2 regions of the Sessilibacter sp. MAH3 genome follow, and region 1 is predicted to be linked to the other one. Evidence: predicted binding sites of a transcription regulator. Region 1 holds the regulator's gene; the other holds the start of a gene.
What was found. Region 1 encodes FliA, which starts transcription of late flagellar genes. Its sites were predicted from a motif close to TAAAGTTATNNNNNNNNCGGCCGATANCC; they were not measured.
Positions count from the first base shown of each region.

Region 1 (8,058 bases):
CAGTTACCGGATCTTGTTAATGGGTGTTTGTTTGGGTGAGGCCGAAATTTTTTCAGATCGTGACCTGGCTATTAACCCCGGTCAAACCATTGGTGAAATTGACGGCATTGCCACCAAAGATCCGGCTTTTGGTTTGCCAGCAGTATGGATTGATCTGACCAAAAAAGACGAAGCTCAGACCTTAGGTTACACCGTTGTTGACGCTAGTACTGTTGTTGCAACGCATTTAAATCAGATTTTACTGAAACACACCCATGAATTAATTGGTCACGAAGACGTTCAAAAACTGCTAGACCAACTCGCCAAAACATCGCCCAAACTCGTATCAGAATTGGTACCCGATAAACTCTCGCTAAATGCCGTTTTAAAGGTGTGTCAAAATTTATTGCGAGAAGGCGTTGCCATAAAAGATTTTCGTTCCATCTGCGAAGCCTTGTTGGCTGCCAGTGAAAAAACTACCGACAGTGAACAATTGACCTCGGCTGCACGTGTGGCCTTGTGTCGTCAAATTATTTATGCACTGGTTAAAAGTGATGAAGCATTGCCGGTAATTACCCTTCAACCGGAGCTGGAACAGCTTTTGCTCAAAGCTAATCAACAGGCACAAAAAACTGGCGCTGATGAAACAGGTTTTATCGAGCCAGCGTTAATAGAAGCAATGCAGAGATCAATTCGCGAGAATCTACAACGGCAGGAAATTGCCAATAAACCGGCAATTATTCTCGTGGCAGGTGTTCTCAGAAGTTTACTTTTAAAACTCTGTCGATCTTTAGCGGTAGATGCAACAGTTTTAGCCTATGCAGAAATTCCAGAAAATAAATCCATAACGGTTTCGGGAACCATAATCGGAATATCTGGCAATAACGGTAATTCACAGCATTAACATAGACGCTAGATTTTTAGCAATTGTTCGATGTTTTCACTATAAATAGGCGGTATCTATGCAAGTTAAACGGTTTAAAGCGGCTGATATGCGAAGGGCGCTTGAAATGGTGCGCGCTGAACTGGGTGAAGATGCTGTTATTTTATCGAACACTAAACAAGGCAAATATGTTGAAATACTTGCGACCGCTGATGATTGCACGCAATGGTTAGACGTTAAGGACAATGCCGGGTCCCATCAGAGTGTTTTTTCTAAATACGAAGGTTTAGCCGATACTGGAGAATTTACCTTTTTAACCGAATCAGAAGGTTATGTAACCTCCGGTAAAAAACCTGAGTCAGGGCGAAAAATGACCGGTGCAGATAACATTGCAAACAAGGCAGAAGAAAATGTCTCTTATTTATCTCGCCAATTAGATGCTCAGAAAAAACAACAAGCACAACGTTATTCTTCTAATCCCGTACAGAAACGTTCTAGCTATAAAAGTTCCGCCGCTGTTGTTAATTTATCACGCAACACAAAACATCGTAGTGAAGCCGATGAAATTATCGACGAATTATTTTCAAAAGGTACGCCGTCGATGGCAGATGTTGTCTCTTTTTTGGAAAAAGCCAAATCTAATCGTCAAGAAAACGCTAACCGTCAAGAAAATACTAATCCGCAAGGCAATATCAGTAATCAAGAAACGGTTAATAGAAACCGGGCAACGATTAACAATAGTCACGATGCGGTTAAATCTCGTCAAAACCCTAGTTCTGCTGAGGTACAAAATTCCCTAAACAATTCGGTCATTCATCGAGACGAAAAAAGTGCAGATGTGAATTCGCCGTCTAATCAGAATCTACAGCGAGCAATACAGCAGTTATCGCAGCAGAATGAAAACAGTTTAACTAAGCCAAGCAGATCGCCGGAGTCCGTTCGTACGGCAACGGTTATTGATAACTCGGGTGATATTAAAAACTTGCAATCTGAACTTAATGATATGCGTGAGCTTCTGGAGTTGCAGCTTAAACAGAGTAACGGGAGATCGTTAAAAAGCTATCAAATGATTTTGGAAAAACGTTTTTCTAAGATGGGTTTTGGTGAAGAATTTATTACCCAGCTGTTAAACCATGTTGTTATGAAAGCTGGTGAAACGGGCCGCGATGTTTGGCTTAAAGCGCTAAAATATTTAAAATCAAATTTACCGTTAAGCACTATTGATATTGTTAAACAAGGCGGTCGCTATGCTTTTATTGGCCCTACCGGAGCCGGTAAAACCACCACCATCGCTAAACTCGCAACCCAACATATTTTGGAACACGGCCGCCACGGTATCGCTATTATTTCTACAGATAATGAACGTTTGGGTTCGCAAAGCCAGTTAAAGAGTTTATCGCATATATTGCAAATTCCTCTGCATGTTGTCACTACGGGCCGGCAGTTGAACGAAGCATTGTTTTCGCTAACCTATTGCGATTTGATTCTAATTGATTCCCCAGGAATTAATATTCGTGACTTGGACAATAATCTTTGGTTTAACGAATTTAAAAACCATGATTTTGTTACCAAAATATTTGTCATGACCACAAATTCGCAAAAGGCTTTTCAAAAAAACATATTAAGTGTTGCTAACGATCTTGATGCGCAAGCGTTGGTGCTGACCAAATTAGATGAGTGTTGCAGTTTGGGTGATAGTTTAGATTGTGTCATAGAATCAAAATTACCCATTGCTTATTTGACAAATGGACAAAATGTGCCAAAAGACATTGAGTTCCCTGTTCACAAAAAACTTATCGCCAAAGCATTAGAAGCAATTGCACCGGCGAAAAAATCCGCTCAATTAGCCCCTGCTAATTTTGGGATTACTGAAGACGTAAATAATTACGAAAAAGTCCAAGCCTAACTGTGTTTATCGGCGCTCAAGAGCGTGTGCTTAGTTAAGTCTGTGCTAAATTTAAAAATACTGCTTGTTGTTTTACACAGTTTAATGGGTTTTCTGCTTCGGTATTTATTTGTAGATAGTTTGTGTTGGTATTGGTGGTACATCTTTTTATGCCACCGGGAGACCCTAGGTTGATCGGTGTTTGCTGTAGATAGATTAGATTTCATTTATATTTAGCAATAATTATATTGAGTTATTTGGAGTTTGTATGAGCTACTCTCGTCCTGTTCAAGTCATAGCCGTAACTGGTGGAAAGGGTGGTGTGGGTAAAACCAACCTTTCAGTGAATTTGAGCATTGCCTTGGCCGAAATGCAAAGACGAGTGGTATTGCTCGATGCTGATTTAGGATTGGCTAATGTAGATGTGCTGTTGGGTTTGCGAGCTAAGCACAACATAGCGGATGTATTAAATGGCGTATGTGATCTGCAAGATATTTTGTTGACTGGTCCTGGCGGAATAAAAATTGTTCCGGCCTCATCCGGTGTTCAAAACATGACGCAATTAAGCGCCCAGCAACATGCCGCATTAATTAATGCATTTAATACGCTTGATCAGCAATTGGATATTCTGGTTATCGATACCGCAGCGGGAATTTCAGATACGGTTGTCAGCTTTGTAAATGCGTCCAACGAAGTCATTGTTGTCGTGTGTGATGAGCCTTCATCCATTACCGATGCCTACGCGTTAATTAAGCTACTTAACAGTGAATATCAACAATCGCGTTTTCGGGTGGTTGCTAATATGACGCGTACCGTTAACGAAGGGCAAAACCTGTTTAATAAATTACAAACCGTATGCGATCGCTTTTTAGATGTCACATTACAGTATCTCGGCCATATTCCTTTTGATGAAAGCGTACGTAAAGCCGTACAAAAACAAACGCCATTAATGACCGCTCTGCCACGCAGTCGTGCTTCCCAGGCAATTAAAGGTATTGCTCAAAAAGTCATAAGTTGGCCGCTGCCAAGTGGCCCAAGAGGGCACTTGGAGTTTTTCGTTGAACGGCTTTTGCATACTGCACATGTGGAGGTTTAACTATGGCTGCTGTGGACGGATTAGCAATGTATGATCAAGCGCAACTTCAACCGGCGATCGACATAGAACAGTATGCGAGTTTGGTAAAACGTATTGCCCATCACATGATGATGAGAATGCCGGCGAGTGTGCAAGTTGAAGATTTAATTCAAGCTGGAATGATTGGCTTAATTGAAGCATCGCAAAAATACGATGCCAGTAAGGGGGCGAGTTTTGAAACCTACGCGGGAATTCGCATTCGTGGCGCCATTGTGGATGAAATGCGCAGAGGTGATTGGGCGCCGCGTTCGGTGCATCGTAATGCCAGACGCGTTCAAGACGCCATTGCGCAAATTGAAGCACGCACAGGCCGCGATGCGACTGATAAAGAAGTGGCCGACGAATTGGAAGTGAGCTTAGAAGAATATCACGCGATTTTGCAAGATAGCACCAGTACACGCTTGTTCAGTTATGAAGAGGCCGTAGGCGAAGACGACAGCCGTATTGAGCACGACAGTGCCAGCGATGGTAATCTCAGTCCATTTGTAGGCCTGCAAAAAGATAATCTGCGTAAATGCTTGGCCGAGGCGATTAAATCGCTGCCAGAGCGCGAACAGCTGGTTTTAGCGCTATATTACGATGAAGAACTGAATCTTAAAGAAATTGGGCAGATATTAGGCGTAAGTGAATCGCGAGTCAGTCAAATTCACAGTCAGGCTGCACTGCGTTTACGTGGTCGTCTTCAAGATTGGGTAATTTCGGAGTGATAATTACGAATTCATAAAAATAAGTAACGATTTATTCGGTTAAATTAAATCGCTGACAAAAGATAGTGACCCGTTTGTGCCTTTCATGGTTCTCTGCGAATCTCTTTTATTCAATGGCAATTCTGAATAACGACAGACCCCTCTAATTTTTTGCCAAATTTACCGTGACTTTTTTTCTTGAACAAAATCCCATTCAAATTAAATATTTTGTAGCTTTCCCAATCTTTTGAATAATTAAGATAATTTTTTTGCTTTATTCTAAAAAAAAGTCGTTTAAAGCCGAAACTATCCTATAGAAACAGTTTTAAAGAACGAGCGTGACATTTATAGCTAGGAATATTTAGGAATCTCTGATTAACCCGGTCGTAATTTTTACTGAAGAACGAAATTGAAAATGTAATGTGTAATTTCTATATCATTTCAATTGCTTATCGTGTCGCGGTTATCAATGCAACTGGTGCGGTGACTAGGCCGAGGTTAATCAGAGCTTCTTTATTCTAATTTGTTTTAACAACCGGGTTTTTATTGAAAAGAGATTTATTTAGTAAAAATTCAGATTGAGTGTTATTACGCTTTTTTTGTACAAGATTTAGGTATTTGATTTCATTAAACCCTACAGATTATGTCCGCGGTTGATCAATACCCGAATATTGGTAATCGCTATCCTTAAAAAACTGGATACCGCACAAACTGCTACTAGACTTTGTATTGAATCGGTTTCCCTCGACCAGGGCCTATGGAGGTTACATTGGATAAAAATATGAAAATCCTCATAGTCGATGATTTTTCTACTATGCGGCGGATCATTAAAAATCTATTGCGTGATTTAGGGTTCACTAATACGCAAGAAGCTGATGATGGCCAAACGGCGTTGCCGATGCTTAAAAACGGCGATTTCGATTTTTTGGTGACGGACTGGAATATGCCGGGAATGACCGGTATTGAGTTGCTCAGGCAAGTCAGAGCAGATGAACGTCTTAGCAGTTTACCGGTGTTGATGGTGACCGCCGAAGCAAAGCGGGAACAAATTATTGAAGCGGCCCAAAGCGGTGTGAATGGTTATGTTGTAAAACCGTTTACGGCTCAAGCTCTAAAGGAAAAAATCGAAAAGATTTTTGATCGCGTCGGTTAACTCATTTCCACAGGTTTAGTTATGGATTCTAATCAATTCTCGAAAGACCCGAATCGAGCAGTCGAAGATCTTCGTGAAGCTGCGCAAATGTTGCTTGAGAAATTACAGAACGAAGATTATCACGATGCAAGCGAAGTGATATCGAAATTAAATCAACAACGCGACAGCTTAATTTTTAACAGTGTCGGTAAATTAACTCGTGCTTTGCATAACGCTATTGTTAATTTTAACGTTGATGCAAATTCGGATAATGACTCCACGTTGTCGGATAAATCTCATATCAGCGATGCATCAGACCGGCTTAACTACGTTCTTAAATTAACTCAAGACGCCGCCGATAAAACGATGGATCGCGTTGAAGCTTCAGCGCCTATTGCTGCCGAAATCATTACTGAGTCGGCGCAATTGCGAGAAGAGTGGAAACGCTTTAAGCGTCGTGAAATGGGCCCAGATGAATTTCGGCAATTGTACTATCGCATGGACGAATTTCTTGCGCGTATTGGTACAGGCGCAGAGCAATTGGGTTTAAATTTACAAGATATTATTTTGGAACAGGGCTACCAAGATTTAACCGGCCAAGTTCTGAAAAAAGTAATTGGTCTTATTTCTGATGTTGAAGGCGAACTGGTTCAGCTAGTTCGTATTGCCGGACAAGTAGAAGATGTTGCTGGGTTTCGATCAAAAGCAGATAAAGAAGCTGCCGAGAAGAAATCGGCAAACGGCGAAGGCCCGCAAATTCAGGCAAAACATCGTCCAGATGTTATGGCCAGTCAAGATGAAGTTGACGATTTATTATCAAGTTTAGGCTTTTAATAGATTTGATATTTTAAGAATAAAAACGACTGAATAAATCGTTTTGGCGAGAGGAGCAGTGAATGGGGTTCGGCGATGATGAAGAGATTTTGCAAGACTTCTTAGTAGAAGCTGGCGAAATCCTCGAGACGCTTTCCGAGCAACTGGTAGAGCTTGAGCAACGTCCAGATGATCGTGATTTATTAAACGCGATATTCCGTGGTTTTCATACGGTCAAAGGCGGTGCTGGCTTCCTGCAAATTGCGCCAATGGTTGAATGCTGCCATGTAACGGAAAATTTATTCGATATTTTACGCAATGGTAAACGCGAAGTAACTTCCGAATTGATGGACGTGGTGCTGCAAGCGCTGGATGCTGTTAATTCACAATTTGATCAGGTTCAAAATCGTGTTGAACCATCACCCGCAGATGAGTCTTTAATTGAATCACTCGAAAGATTAGTCGCCTGCGAGGATTTACTCGAAGCTTCCGATGAAGAAGTTGTTGATGAAGAAGTTGTCGAAGAAGAATCCGTTGACGAAGAAGCCTACGAAGAAGACGTCGTTGCAGATGAAGTTGTAGATGAAGACGTATCAGAGCAAGATATTTCAGAAGACGAACCTCAAGACTCCGAGTTCAATGCACAAGCCGATATTGATGAAGTAGAACTCGATGCACAAGACTCGCAGCCCTCAGCGAGTAGTGACGATTTTTCTGACAGTGCAATAGCTAACTTGTTGGATGCAATCGCCGACGAAGATGAAGACGGGGCAGCTAAACCCGCCGTAAAATCTACCACTGCTAAGAATTCTCCGGTTGTAAAGAAAACTGAATCCGACGAAATCACCGACGATGAGTTTGAAGCGCTTCTTGATCAGTTGCACGGCGAAGGTAAAGGTCCAAGTGTTGGCGAATCTAAAAAAGCTGCACCAGAAAAATCAGAAGCTGCGCCTGCCGATGACAAATCCGGTGAAAAGGCCAAGTCTAAAAAATCCGCGGGTGGAAACTCTGATTTAATTACCGAAGACGAATTTGAAAAACTCTTAGATCAAATTCACGGTCAAGGCAAAGGCCCGGGTGGTCAAGATAAATCTAATTCATCGGCTAAGGCAGCTCCTGCGGCTGAGGCAGAAAAGGTCGAAAACGCCAATCCAAAAGAAGAAAAAACCGAAGATGTAAAAGCAGAAGAGGTAAAAGCGCCTGCGCCCAAAGCTGCAAAACCAAAATCCGAATCTCCAAAAGCTAAAGCGAAAGCCAACGACGATACCATTACCGAAGATGAGTTTGAGGCGTTATTAGATCAATTGCACGGTGCTGGCAAAGGACCAGGCGCTGGTAGTTCAGATACCAAGGTCGCTAGTACTAAGGCCGCCTCATCACCGCCGAAAAATACAACTGCACCAAAAACAACAGAATCGAAAGAGACTGTATCTGAGAAATCAGACGTTAAAGCAGAAAAGTCAGAGCCGAAAAAAGAACCCGTAAAAACCGCCGCAAAAGCACCTGCTGCACCGAAAAAACCAGCAACTACCAAAGCCTCCGAGC
Region 1 covers NZ_BAAGIE010000022.1:19,198-27,255, reverse strand. The annotation lists gene flhA (flagellar biosynthesis protein FlhA) at 1-883, shown strand, start outside; gene flhF (flagellar biosynthesis protein FlhF) at 942-2,768, shown strand; gene ACYQ2C_RS13550 (MinD/ParA family protein) at 3,016-3,843, shown strand; gene ACYQ2C_RS13545 (RNA polymerase sigma factor FliA) at 3,846-4,589, shown strand; gene cheY (chemotaxis response regulator CheY) at 5,338-5,721, shown strand; gene ACYQ2C_RS13535 (protein phosphatase CheZ) at 5,743-6,534, shown strand; gene ACYQ2C_RS13530 (chemotaxis protein CheA) at 6,597-8,058, shown strand, end outside.

Region 2 (8,058 bases), on a different contig from region 1:
ATCGGCACCACCACGACTCACCGGCACAATATGATCTCGCGACAGCTCTTCAAGTCGAAAGTGATTACCGCAGTACATACATTGATAGTTGTCTCTCGAAAAAAGCGCTCGATTGGTCAGCGGTGGAACAACATGGGATCGATTGACGCGCTTGCCGTTACAAGCGATGATGGCCGGTAATTCCATAAACGACTGCATGCCAGAAAACCGTGAATGACCACCGTAAACGGTACGAACCACGCCACCCATAGACCAGCATACTAAATCACGAGAGTACAAACAGGCAGCCTGCTTCCAATGAAGCCATTCAATGGGTTGCCCTGTTGAGTTTAATCTTAGGATACGGGGTTCCATAACAATCCTCTGCCAAAGAAAGCATCAACATGGAATCGAAAATCACGATGTTTTAAAGTGAGAGAAAAACATAACCCAGCTGAGGGACAGCTCGGTATCGCCGAAGAACAGACGGTAAGAAATGAACGAGTAACCCAATCTCTTACGACGGTACCCGCGAAATACTGTAAGACTGTCTTAACAAATATCTTTAAAACTATGAAGACGGCATTCCTTCCATGATACTTAGCTACGGTCGTTAACAAACAAGCAGGGTATTGCGAAAAAAAGCGTTCAATCCGACAAACATTGGCTACGCCATAGAGGTGACTGCATGAAACTCAAATCAGGCGTGTCGGTACCCTATACTCGATAATGTGTCATCAATTTGTGCGCCAACTGCACAAACAACATTCATTTAGTAACGTTATACTCGCTTAATAAGCGCTCAGCAATGGTTAAAAATACTTAAAATTGAAGAATTTACCACCACCATGGACACAACTTATCCAAAATATGTGGCATTGATATGACATTAAATAATGTCTTCATGAACATAAATTCAACATTTGAATTTGAGCGATACTATTAAGTAAGCAACATCAATGTAAGCAAGATCGATGGAATGAACAACACCAATAGGAATCTTCAAGTTGTTAGGTTATGGGTGGTAGTCGATTGTCTCAGGTATACGATTGTCACGACTATAAAAGCCATCCGCTAAAACAAGTGAAGTTACAACCACTCACAATTGCGACTTGATGACATTATTCATTGGCGTGAAGGCTGCACGCAGCCGTTTAACGTTTTTATTCAGTTGTTTTAATGGTCTGTTTTAGCGATCTCTTTTAATTTAATCAATTTAAGTTGATCAAATTTTTTATTCAGCCATTAATTTTAGCTTTAAATTACCTCACAAAAAAACCTGCATCAACATTGCAGATCTCGGTAGAACCCGATGTTTGCGCGATTCTGCAATACCTTGTCAAATACCTCGTCAATTGTAATAAAAAACTTTAATTCAATTAGAATTTCCAGCAACACAAAACTCTATCGCCACATCAATAACAGCTAATGATTGAAATTGTGAAAAAGTTAGCAACCGCGAGTTTAATGTTTGTCCTCTGATTAAATTACAAAAAATTTGGTCAGAAGTTTCAATGTCTATAAAAGGTAAAAAGAGATTATTAACTATTAAGATTTGAACGAATTAAATAACCTTGCCGTCGTACAATGTGCTGAATTAACAATTCCTGATCAACAGAGCTCATGCCAAAAAACTCAAGTCTTACATAATATTTCTTATCTTCTACAGATTCACAAGAAATCACTCTACCAAAGCTGCCAATGTTTATATTATCGGGAATTAAAATAAGATCTAAACTCAACAACGTGGCTTCCGCTAAAGCTTCGTCAATATAAAAACCCATTCCACAAGCGCTGATATTAACTTCATGAACATGATGCGCAATGCGTTGTACCAATAAGTTATCCATTTCTAGTTGGTTAATAACAACGTTTATTTTCTTATCAAGTGCTTCTAATACATTACCCACAAGAGGATCTTTCAATTTAACTTCTTGCAGTGTTGTGGCTATTTCTTTGTTCAGTTTTCTGAGCGCACCAAAATTATCGGCAACCCGTAGCGGTTTTAACTCGCCCGATAAATCATTTTCACTGATAATTTTGTAGGAAACACCTATTTGATCATCAATGCGGAAATAACGGCGGCGATCTTCGGACATCACATAAACTCCCTTAAAAAATTTCGTCGGGTTTTAGGTCAAATATATAGTCTGGATCGAGATCGAGCTCACGTAAAATATCGCCACCGTCTTGTTTTAAGATTTGTTTGTCTTCTTCAGAAAGTCCATCGGCAATATCTTGGCGAACAACAATTTCTACACGACGATTGCGCGCACGCCCTACTTCGCTTTCATTGGTTGTTAGGGGTTTAGTATCGGCAAAACCCTTAACTTCAAACCGATTGCGACTTAAAACATCACCTTTCATCAATTCCATAGCCACCGATACCGCCCGAGAAGAAGACAATTCGAAATTCGATCTGAATCTGCTGGTTTTTATGGGAATATTATCGGTGTGACCTTCAACAGATATCGTACCTTCAGTGTCGCGCAAGACTTCTTGAATTTCGCTGATTACATCGAAGTACTCTTCGGCCAAATCGGCAGATCCCGAACGAAACGCACCTTTCTCGCGAATCCGAATAATGATATTCCTACCTTGGGTTTCAATTTCGACTTCACCTTGAATAATCTGCTTTTGCAGAGATCTTGCGAGATCTGTGGCTTCTTTTTGAGCTTTACCAACCGCCTCTTCAACCAGCTTTTCGAGCTCCTGCTTGATGCGTGTTTTTATGCCGGAATCCTGATTAATTTCACCCTGTTCTATATCGTACTCAGCCTGGCATTCCACTTCTAAACTCATTTCTGTGAAATCGCTGGTGTTTTGATAGATCACATTTAACGGCGTTGGCTCTGGAATACCGGGGCTGAACTCTTGGGCAATAATGCTGGTACCTTTTGGTGGATCTGTAACATCAAGGCGATTTTGCACACCAAAAGCTTGCGCCAAAGAACCCGCTAAACGCTTAAATTTTTGCGCGTCCATCTCCGAAAACGATAGCAGCAAAACGAAAAAGCACATCAGCAAAGACATCAAATCGGCAAAAGTACCCATCCAAGCCGGCAAACCGGCCGGACAGTCGCATTTGTGCTCTTCTTCATCACTCATGACTGATCTCCGCTACTCATCCTTGCCAGAGTCGCGTTTACTTTCAGGAAGATAGGTTCTAAGCATGGTATCGATGACCCGAGGATTCTGTCCGGCCTGTATAGCCAGCAAAGCATCAATGACGAGGTTTTTAACCATCGCCTCTTCGGCAGCGCGCAGGGCTAACTTATCTGAGATAGGCTCGGTTAAACCGTTAGCCAATACTGCACCGTAGAGCGTTGTTAACAATGCCACCGCCATCGCCGGACCGATGGACTTTGGGTCAGACATGTTAGCCAACATCGCCACCAGTCCAATTAAGGTGCCAATCATCCCCATCGCAGGCGCTACACCGGTCATCGCAGTGAAAATCTTCGAACCTACCGCGTGACGCTCTTCGGCAAGTGTTCGATCTTTAGAAAGTAAGGTACGAACTACGTCAGGATCGTGGCCATCCACCAGTAACTGAATCCCTCTTTGTAAAAAATTACTGCTAACTTCCTTGCCTTCAAGCGAAAGTAATCCACCTTTACGGGCAGCGTCTGCAAGTTCAACAATTTCATCGATAAGCGCTGAGGGATCATCAATTTTGTTAGAAAAACTTTTACCCGCTACCTTCATAGCGCCTAAAAATTGCCCCAAACCAAACTTAGCCATTACCGCAAAAATACTTCCGCCGACAACAATCACTAGCGACGGAATATTAATGAACATGGATAACGAGCCACTCATCAGCATGGTGACAACGATCAAACCCATGGCGCCCAATAACCCAACAATCGTGGCTAGATCCACAAGCAGCTCCTTATAAATGCAGGTCGATAAACGTAACTCTGTGCATGTGGCATCGGCTGAAATCGAAGAATCATTAATTCCAAGAAGAAATTCGATAGGTAGGATAAGAATTTTGAAGATAGCCGTTTTAACGATGAAAGTTTTGTTCAGAAATCTTAAAAATAAGCGCCACCAATTGACCAATAACGCGGTGTCGGTTAGGGTTCAGGCCATTGAAGAGAGGAACCTGTTTCATGGCGGCACGCAAAAAGTATCCTGACTTTGAATCGGCATTAAGCGAATTAGAAAACATCATAGAACAGCTTGAATCTGGTGATTTAAGCCTTGATGAATCGTTAAAAGCTTTCGAAAGTGGCATTAGGCTCACTCGCGATTGCCAGCAACGCTTGACCGAAGCCGAGCAAAAAGTGCAAAAACTTGTTGCCGAACAAGGACAGCTCAAATTAGAAGATTTCGACGAACTCGACGACTCCGACGATTCTTACTAACCTTCCCGTCATTCGAATTTACCCGTCTAAAGGCACGCATCGTTGTTTCAGCAGTTTTTAAAAACCAGTCGCGCTCGCGTTGAACGAGCCCTGGATATTTGGTTGCCAGCAACCACTCAAGATGACACGCAACTCATCTCTGCCATGCGCTACAGCGCCTGTGGCGGCGGCAAGCGCGTGCGTGCCGTACTTACCTATGCGTCCGCAGAAGCGTTCGGTTTCGATAACGAAGACGCATTAGATGCAATCTCAGCGTCACTAGAATGTGTTCACGCTTACAGTTTGATACACGATGATCTGCCATCCATGGACGATGATGATCTGCGTCGCGGTAAACCCAGCTGTCATATTGCCTTTGGTGAAGCCATTGCCATTTTGGCGGGCGATGCCCTACAAACTCGCGCCTTTGAGATTCTCACCAGCCCAGAGCTCGATATTGCCCCAGAATTAAAAGTACGTTTAGTGCAAGAACTTGCCAATGCCTCCGGAGCATCGGGGATGGTTATCGGCCAAGCCATTGATCTGACCGCCACCAATCGCACTCTTACTCAGCCACAGCTGGAGCGAATGCACTTGTGCAAAACCGGAGCCTTAATTAGCGCTGCCGTGAGAATGGGCGCAATAGTTGCTGGCGCAAATGATGAACAGCTTGCAAACCTCAGCCGTTACGCACAAACCGTGGGACTGGCCTTTCAAGTCCAAGATGATGTTTTAGACGTAACAACCGAGACCAGCGTGTTAGGCAAACCTAAGGGTGCCGACGCCGCGTTGAATAAACCAACATTTGTAAGCTTGCTAGGACTTGAAGCTGCGCAATCGTTTGCTAAAGAACTCCATAATCAAGCATTGAATAGCCTTAGCAGCTTTGATTACCGCGCCGATCACCTGCGCAACCTTTCAGGTTATATTGTCAACCGAAGTAACTAATTACCGATTCAGCACGTCACAGTAGTTTGTATTTGTTTTGCTCGGTACAATAACCTATTGCCGTGAAGAAAATTACGCCGTTATGCTCACAGAAATACCGCTGCATCGCCCGCAAACGCCACTGCTTGATCGAATCAACTCTCCCGAAGACTTACGTCAACTCGATGAGAGCGAACTACCGATACTTGCAGAGCAGTTGCGCGAATTTCTCCTGTACACCGTTGGTAAAACCGGTGGACACTTTGGTGCCGGTCTCGGCGTAGTCGAGTTAACCATCGCCCTTCACTACGTGTACAACACACCAGACGACCGACTGGTGTGGGATGTGGGTCATCAAACCTACCCGCACAAAATCCTCACCGAGCGCCGCGAATCCATGCATACCATGCGTCAGCTTGACGGTTTAGCGGGTTTCCCCAAACGCACCGAGAGCGAATACGACACCTTTGGCGTGGGTCATTCCAGTACATCGTTAAGCGCTGCCCTTGGCATGGCCGTGGCCGCACAAAATGAACCCGAAGATCAACGCCGCAAAATGGTTGCTGTGATTGGTGATGGCGCGATGACCGCAGGTATGGCGTTTGAGGCGTTAAATCATATTGCGCACTTAAATTCCGACATGTTGGTTGTGTTAAACGATAACAACATGTCTATTTCGCCCAACGTCGGCGGGCTTGCGACCTATTTCTCGAAAATTTGGGCCAGTAAGCTTTACACCGATTTTCGTGAAGGTAGCAAAAAAGTTTTATCAAAAATTCCACAAGCGTGGGAGCTGGCTCGCAAGACTGAAGAGCACGTTAAAGGCATGGTTTCTCCGGGAACCCTCTTTGAAGAGCTGGGTTTTTATTACATAGGCCCAATTGATGGTCACGACTTACCACGGCTGATTCACGACCTAGACGCGCTGCGTAAGCTCAAAGGCCCCAAGCTTTTGCACATTATCACCAAAAAGGGCAAAGGCTTCGCTCCAGCCGAACAAGATCCGGTTGGATACCACGCGTTAAATAAGATCGAACCCAAAACCTCAGTCGCACCGGTACAGGTAGACAACAAGCCGAAAAAGCTCAAATACCAAGACGTTTTTGGTTACTGGCTGTGCCAAGCCGCCGAGCAAAACGAAAAACTCGTGGCAATTACTCCAGCCATGTGTGAAGGCTCTGGTATGGTGGAATTTGCAGAGCGATTCCCAGAGCGATTCCACGACGTAGCCATTGCCGAGCAACACTCTGTAACCTTTGCCGCGGGTCTTGCCTGTGAAGGCTACAAACCGGTCGTTGCCATCTACTCCACGTTTTTACAGCGCGCCTACGATCAGCTCGTGCACGATGTTGCCTTGCAAAATCTTGATGTTACCTTCGCTATCGATCGCGCGGGTTTGGTTGGCGAAGACGGCCCAACCCACGCCGGTAGTTTTGATATCAGCTTCTTGCGCTGCATTCCTAACATGATTATCGCCGCACCCAGCGACGAGTTTGAATGCCAACAGCTACTAAAAGCCTGTTTTGAATTTACAGGCCCATCCGCGGTTCGCTACCCACGCGGGACAGGCACTGGTGCTGCGTTAGATCAACTCCAACCCACCCCAGAAATTGGTAAAGGTGTTGTTGTAAGATCTGGCAATAAAATCGCTATTTTAAGCTTTGGGCCGCTGTTAGATCGCGCTCTCGCCGTTGCAGAAAAACTCAACGCAACCGTTTGCGATATGCGTTGGGTTAAGCCTATCGACGAAGCACTTATTGCCTCGTTGGTGCAAAACCACGAGTTGTTGGTAACCATTGAAGACAACACCATTGCTGGTGGCGCTGGTTCTGCGGTTAACGAATATTGCCAGCAGGAATGTTTTGATGTGAACGTATTAAATTGCGGTCTGCCAGATTATTTCCAAGATCACGGCAAACGCGATCAACTGCTTAACGAAGCGGGTTTAAGTGTCGAAAAATTAACGCAAAATATTGAAGCACGTTTAAAGAAATTAAATCAGCAAAAAAATTCCGCTAATGCAGCAAGTGCTCCAACTGCCGTTTAAATCACCTACAAAAATTTATTCTCTGATTAATAAACTATGGCTTAATCAGAGAATAAATCTTTTAAAACTAGCACCTAAAAAACTGATATCTAAAAACTGGCTATCTAAGAAACGGAAATCAGAGATAAAAATTATCATTCCCTCATCAAAATCCTAATCTCTTAAAACAAAACCCTAATCTCTTAAAATAAGCTGCCAAAAACCCACATCAATATACTGATTAAATTTAAAACCGACCTCTTTAAAATGCGCGACTTTTTCCATGCCGATTTTTTCGTGCAAGGCAACGCTTTTAGCGTTAGGCAAACTGATAACCGCAATTACGCAATGAGTGCCCCGTGCTTTTAGAGCCGCCAATAACGCCTTATACAACTGTGTTCCTAATCCTTTACCATCACAACCATTTTTAAGATAAACCGTACACTCTAACGAATACCGATACGCAGATCGCTCTTTCCATTGTGTGGCATAGGCATATCCCACTACTTCAGAATCTTCAACGGCAACCAGCCAAGGCAAAGACTGTTGTTGTACCGACGCCATTCGCGAACGAATGTCCAGCTCAGTGACGGGTATATCTTCAAAGGTAATGTAGGTTTCTTCTACATAATAATTGTAGATATCGGCAATGTATTGCGCATCGTTTGCAGTGGCTTCTCTGATCATTATGCACCCGAATTACATCAATTATTGGCCACAATAAATTGCTGGCTCGCCATAACGAATTTCTAAATTGGTGCGCATTTTACGCGTCAT
Region 2 covers NZ_BAAGIE010000005.1:135,879-143,936, reverse strand. The annotation lists gene ACYQ2C_RS04960 (HNH endonuclease) at 1-354, opposite strand, end outside; gene ACYQ2C_RS04955 (PilZ domain-containing protein) at 1,521-2,078, opposite strand; gene ACYQ2C_RS04950 (flagellar motor protein MotB) at 2,092-3,087, opposite strand; gene pomA (flagellar motor protein PomA) at 3,100-3,861, opposite strand; gene ACYQ2C_RS04940 (exodeoxyribonuclease VII small subunit) at 4,095-4,349, shown strand; gene ACYQ2C_RS04935 (polyprenyl synthetase family protein) at 4,392-5,276, shown strand; gene dxs (1-deoxy-D-xylulose-5-phosphate synthase) at 5,359-7,302, shown strand; gene ACYQ2C_RS04925 (N-acetyltransferase family protein) at 7,477-7,968, opposite strand; gene ACYQ2C_RS04920 (MmcQ/YjbR family DNA-binding protein) at 7,990-8,058, opposite strand, start outside.
Region 2: pomA (flagellar motor protein PomA) is a predicted target of FliA. The motif match lies at 3,909-3,937, and genes of this name have one in related genera.